Regions from separate parts of the Colwellia sp. SU-HH01217 genome, predicted to be linked through region 1. Evidence: predicted binding sites of a transcription regulator. Region 1 holds the regulator's gene; the other holds the start of a gene.

What was found. Region 1 encodes FNR, which switches genes on or off when oxygen is low (the NO sensors DNR and NnrR bind a similar motif). Its sites were predicted from a motif close to TTGATCTAGATCAA; they were not measured.
Region 2: a site for FNR is predicted at 1,353-1,366, ahead of ccmA (cytochrome c biogenesis heme-transporting ATPase CcmA). Genes of this name have one in related genera too.

Annotation. Positions count from the first base shown of each region.
Region 1 covers NZ_BAAJLX010000003.1:157,755-160,961, forward strand. Annotated here, with positions in the region: gene AC27G3_RS05655 (heavy metal translocating P-type ATPase) at 1-323, shown strand, start outside; gene ccoS (cbb3-type cytochrome oxidase assembly protein CcoS) at 355-615, shown strand; gene AC27G3_RS05665 (sulfite exporter TauE/SafE family protein) at 605-1,366, shown strand; gene fnr (fumarate/nitrate reduction transcriptional regulator Fnr) at 1,421-2,140, shown strand; gene uspE (universal stress protein UspE) at 2,325-3,207, shown strand, end outside.
Region 2 covers NZ_BAAJLX010000001.1:321,791-324,997, forward strand. Annotated here, with positions in the region: gene AC27G3_RS01335 (heme lyase CcmF/NrfE family subunit) at 1-1,144, opposite strand, end outside; gene ccmA (cytochrome c biogenesis heme-transporting ATPase CcmA) at 1,433-2,080, shown strand; gene ccmB (heme exporter protein CcmB) at 2,089-2,781, shown strand; gene AC27G3_RS01350 (heme ABC transporter permease) at 2,784-3,207, shown strand, end outside.

The sequences.
Region 1 (3,207 bases):
GCGATGGTGTAAACGACGCTCCTGTATTTGGTGCAGCTCATGTTTCTATTGCTATGGGTAATGGTACAGATATTGCTAAAAATGGCGCTGATGTTATTTTATTAAATAACCAATTAAGTTCGTTAGCTACGCTAGCCAAAGTAGCTAATAAAAATCGACGAATTATCATTCAAAATTATTGTTGGGCTTTTGGTTACAATGCCATAGTATTACCATTAGCTATGTCGGGGTATATTACACCTTATATGGCAGTAATTGGCATGTCAGCAAGCTCACTAATTGTTATCACTAATTCATTGCGTTTACTGAAAAAAAACACTTAAACAATTTAACAAACACAGAGTCATTATAAATATGAGTATTATCTACGTTTTAATTCCTGTTGCTATTTTGTTGACTGCGCTTGGAATTTATATTTTTTTCTGGGCAGTAAAAAATAATCAGTTCAATGATTTAGAAAAACAAGGAATGAGCATTTTATTTGATGACGACAAGCCTGAAAAAGCTAATAACCAGTCGCTAACAACTGATCCTCAGTCACCTTCTGAGTCAAGCTCTTCTGAAAGTTCAACGATGCAGGCATCAAAAGAGAAAACACCAGAAAATGGAAATTGATCTTTTTTCAGCGTTCGTTATTGGCCTATTAAGTGCAGGACATTGTTTAGGTATGTGTGGTGGAGTTACAAGCATGCTAACATCTGCTATTGCTCAAAACTCATCAAGCTTTCCAAATGAAATAGTCACAAACCAAAGCCAAAATCGTCGTTTACAACATAACTTGCTTAAAAGCGCATCAGCAAAAAAAAATGTTTATTCAAAATTAATATTAGTACTTTGTTATAACCTTGGCCGTATTAGCTCATACGCGTTGTTAGGCGCTATAATAGGTTATACAGGTTCGTTGGCTGCCAAAAACATTGGTGTGCCCCTTGCCGGCTTACGATTAGTTGCAGGTGTTTTTTTAGTATTTCTTGGCTTATACCTAGGACAATGGTTAATGATTTTGGGCAGAATAGAAAGTATTGGCAAAACATTATGGCAATTTATCTCACCACTGAGTAAGAAAGTAATCCCCGTAGACAGCCCAAGTAAAGCATTAGGCTTAGGCGTTATTTGGGGATGGCTACCTTGTGGGTTAGTTTATTCTACTTTAACTTGGTCATTAGCCAGTGGTAGCGCCGTATCAGGCGCTATGATAATGGCAAGTTTTGGCTTAGGTACACTCCCAGCCTTAATCACCATGTCTTATGGGCTTCTAAGTATTAAAACAATATTAAAAAATGTCATGTTTAGAAAAACGATGGCTTTGGCGATTATAGTCTATGGCTTATACTCTATAGTGGTTGCATACCAACTCATGTTCTAATAAAATCCCATATAGTTGTTCTCCTTAGGGATTAATTTAGGGATATATCAAGTTATGCATCAAAAGCACTCTCCAGATCAAAATCATATTCATTGCCAAAATTGCAGTATTAGCGAATTATGCTTACCATTTTCATTAAATGATCAAGAACTCACGTCCTTAGATAATATTATCGATCGTAAGCGCCCGATCCATAAAGGTGACAAGCTTTTCCATGACGGTCAAGAAATGAACTCTTTATTTGCTATTCGTTCAGGTACATTCAAAACATATACTGTTAATGCCGAAGGTGAAGAGCAAATTACAGGTTTTCATTTAGCCGGTGACTTACTTGGTTTTGACGCCATTGCTAGCAATGAACATCCAAGTTTCGCTCAAGCACTTGAAACAGCTATGGTATGTGAAATTCCTTATGAAAATCTTGATGAATTATCTAATACAATGCCGAAGTTAAAGAAGCAGGTATTACGTTTAATGAGCAATGAGATACGCACCGATCAAGAGATGTTAACACTACTCAACCGTAAAAATGCAGAACAGCGTGTTGCTACTTTTATTTCAGCATTAAGTGCTCGTTATCATGCTCGAGGGCTATCTTCAAAAGAATTTAGATTAACGATGACTCGTAGTGATATTGGCAATTACATTGGCTTAACTGTAGAAACTATTAGCCGCTTATTAAATCGTTTCCATAAAAATCAAATTATTCATGTTGACGGTAAATTAATTAAAATTTTAGATGCAAAAAAGTTAGACGATACCGCCAGTTTTTAACCCCTTAAGCTTTAATAAACAAACTCAGCATAATCTGTTGCTGAGTAAGCACTTCTCAAACACTCCAATTCGTACTATGCTAATCTATAAAGAAGTTAAGTCACAATAAATTGATTTTAAACAATTAAAAATCAATTTTCTTGCGGCATAATATCTTTATCGATAAAACCTTAAGAGGCATATTATGGACCATTTTCAAAATATTCTTGTTGTGATTGACCCTACAACAGACGATCAAAAGGCATTAAAAAGAGCAATTGAATTAGCCAGTAAAACGCAATCAACTTTAACCGCCTTTTTAAGTATTTTTGATTTTTCATATGAAATGACAACAATGCTTTCTAGTGAAGAGCGTGAAGCTATGCGTCAATCTGTTATTAAGGATAGAGAACAGTGGCTAGCTGATTTAGCGAAAAATATGCCACATCAAGGTATTAATATTCAATACAAGGTTATTTGGCATAACCGCCCTTTTGAAGCCATTATTGAAGAAGTTATTGCTAAAAAACATGATATGGTAATCAAAGGCACCCATCAACACGACAAACTTAAATCTGTTATTTTTACACCAACAGATTGGCATATATTACGTAAATGTCCATGCCCAGTATTATTAGTTAAAGATCATAGTTGGCCAGAAAATGGCAATATTGTCGCTGCCCTTAATATGGGAAGTGATGAAGAAGAGCACCAGTCTCTCAATAATATTATTACAACAACTGCTCGCCGAATAGCTAAAATTCTTAACGGTAATGTACATTTAGTTAATTCTTACCCAGGCACTCCTGTTAATATTGCTATTGAAATCCCCGAATTTGATGCCAGTGAATATAACGAGTCTATGCTGCAGCATCATCAACAATCCATGGATGAACATGCAAAAAAATATAATATCGCTAAAGAACACACATTTGTTCAAGAAGGTTTACCTGAAACTGTTATAGAATCTGTATCAGAGCAATTGGATGCTGAACTTGTTGTATTAGGCACTATTGGGCGTACAGGTATCTCAGCCGCATTAATCGGTAACACCGCTGAACATGTCATTGACAGATTAAAATGTGATG
Region 2 (3,207 bases), on a different contig from region 1:
TACCTAATCCCATAGCATCAATTAATAACGGGTATAATGTTCCTAGTAATACTGTAGTTGCGGCAATCACCAAAATAATATTACAAATAAGCAGCGCTGTTTCACGAGAGTAAAAGGCAAAACGACTAAAAGTGGCAACTGTGTTTGCTCTAAACGCATATAAGGTTAATGAACCGCCTACCGTGATCGCTAATAAAAATAAGATAAATGAGCCACGTGTTGGATCGGCAGCAAAAGAGTGAACAGAAGTTAAAACCCCCGAACGCACAATAAAAGTGCCTAATAAACTTAAACTAAAGGCGAATATTGAAAGTAGTACTGTCCAATTTTTAAAGGTGCCGCGTTTTTCTGTTACTGCTAACGAATGAATAAGTGCCGTACCTACAAGCCATGGCATAAATGAAGCATTTTCAACAGGGTCCCAAAACCACCAACCACCCCAGCCGAGTTCGTAATACGCCCACCAACTTCCGAGTGCAATACCTGCGGTTAAAAATATCCAAGCAGCAACCACCCAAGGTCTTGCCCAACGTGCCCACGCTGCATCTAACTTGCCACACATAAGTGCCGCAACAGCAAAAGCAAAGGCAACAGCAAAGCCAACATAGCCTAAGTAAAGCATAGGAGGATGAATAATTAAGCCAATATCTTGCAGCAATGGGTTTAAATCACGCCCTTCCAGCGGGCTAGGAAATATACGTTCAAACGGGTTAGAAGTTAATAAGGTAAATGCCATAAAACCGACTGCTACCATTCCCATAACTGCTAGCACTCTCGCCATAAAGGCATCATCAATGCCTTTACTAAAAATAGCGACGGCCATTGTCCAAGCTGTTAATGAAAAAACCCATAAAAGTAACGAGCCTTCATGACCACCCCACACCGCACTTATTTTAAAATAATAAGGCAAATGGCTATTTGAATGACCAGCAATATACAAGACTGAAAAATCGTCCATGACAAAACTATAAGCCAGTATAATAAGACTAATAGTAGTGAAGACAAACATACCCCAGGTAAGCGGTTTAGCATAAGTAAATAGGTTATATTGCTTGGTAAAAACCCCTACCATAGGGACAATGCTCAAACATAAGGCAAATGCCATTGCAACGATAAGTGCAAAATGGCCAAGTTCTGGTATCATTTTTATCTCCAGTCATTTATTGCAATACAAGTAAATGAAAGTTAGGTAGTGGCGTGGTAATGTTTAACGATAATTACAAAAACACAAGGATTCTAGCATCATAATTGGCGAAATCACATCCTAGAAATTGAGTTAGCTTTATTAAATTGTTACAAAATTTACTAGCCTTTATGTGCTGATATATTATGATATCAAATAATTGAATAATTAGATCTGAATCAACTATTACCAAACATTTTTCAACTATTATCATCGTTGAAATTATCCTAATTTAAAAACTGATGTTAAGTGAACTCATTGCCCGTGTCGTCCTCATTACTTAGTGCTGAAAATCTAACCTGTATTCGAGAAGAACGTATCTTATTCGATCACTTAAATCTTGATGTTTCTTCAGGTGACATTGTACAAATTGAAGGAGCTAATGGCAGCGGAAAAACCAGCTTACTACGTATTTTAGCGGGCTTGTCTTTACCCTTTGAAGGGACTGTATTTTTTCAAAATAAAAAAATTACACAAGTTAGAGAGTTATTTCATCAAAACTTGTTTTTTCTTGGTCATTTACCTGGCGTGAAAGGGGAAATGACCGCACAAGAAAACCTCGCGTTTAATTTAGCTTTACATGGTATTGATGACAGCCTTAGCGAACAAACCTTGAGCGAGGTAAATTTATTAGGGTTTGAAGATGCATTAGCGTCGCATTTAAGTGCAGGACAACATCGCCGTATTGCACTGGCCAAGCTATGGCAAACTCGAGCGCCCATTTGGATTTTAGATGAGCCATTTACCGCAATAGATAAACTGGGGGTACAAAAATTAGAACAATTATTTATTAACCATGCCAACAATGGTGGTTGTGTTATTTTAACAACTCATCAAGATTTGTCTTTTGATACGTCTCGCGTCAAAAAGATCACCTTATCGTATCAATTTTATTAATGAGCATAATGATAAACACTCAATCGCTTTCATATAAAGCCGCTTTCTTTTTAGTGATAAAGCGTGATTTAACTATCGCTTTTAGACATCGCGACGACATTTTGAATCCGTTATTATTTTTTGTTATCGTCGTCACTTTGTTTCCTTTAGGAATTGGACCAGAGTCGACTACGTTATCGCGTATTGCTCCTGGTATTATTTGGGTAGCAGCTTTGTTATCAACACTGTTATCTTTAGATCGTTTATTTAAATCAGATCATAGTGATGGCTCTCTCGAACAAATGTTACTTAGCCCTCAACCTATATTTATCTTAGTGCTAGGTAAAATTATAGCTCATTGGTTACTCACTGGTTTGCCTCTCATTTTAATTGCCCCGATACTTGCAGTATTACTGCACTTAAACGAGAACAGTTATGGCGCATTGATGTTAACCCTGTTACTAGGCACACCAGTACTTAGCTTACTAGGCTCTATTGGCGTTGCTTTAACCGTTGGCATCAAAAAAGGCGGTGTTTTATTAAGCCTTTTAGTTTTACCTTTATATATTCCTGTGCTTATTTTTGCGACAAGCGCCATTGATACTGCGGCAATGAACTTACCTTACAGCGGGCAACTTGCTATAATTGCCGCGCTATTTTTTGGTTCTTTAACCTTAGCCCCATTCGCTGTTAGCGCAGCATTAAAAGTGAGTACTAACTAATTATGTGGAAATGGCTACACCCTTACGCTAACCCTGAAGTGACATTTCATTTCACCGGGAAGCTCATTCCTTGGTTTAGTGCCTTTACAGCACTATTATTGGCAATTGGCTTGGTTTGGGCATTACTTTTTGCTCCAGCCGACTACCAACAAGGTGAAAGTTTTCGAATTTTCTATTTACATGTTCCTGCTGCGATCTTTTCAATGAGCATTTATTTTGCAATGGCTATTGCCGCTTTTTGTTCGCTTGTTTGGCAATTTAAACTTTCAGATGCCGCTGCTTCAGCCATGGCTCCTGTCGGCGCAACATTTACCGCAATCGCATTATTTACAGGTGCCGCATGGGGAAAACCAATGTGGGGTACATGGTGGGTTTGGGATGCACGTTTAACTTCTGAGCTTATTTTATTATTTTTATATTTAGGTG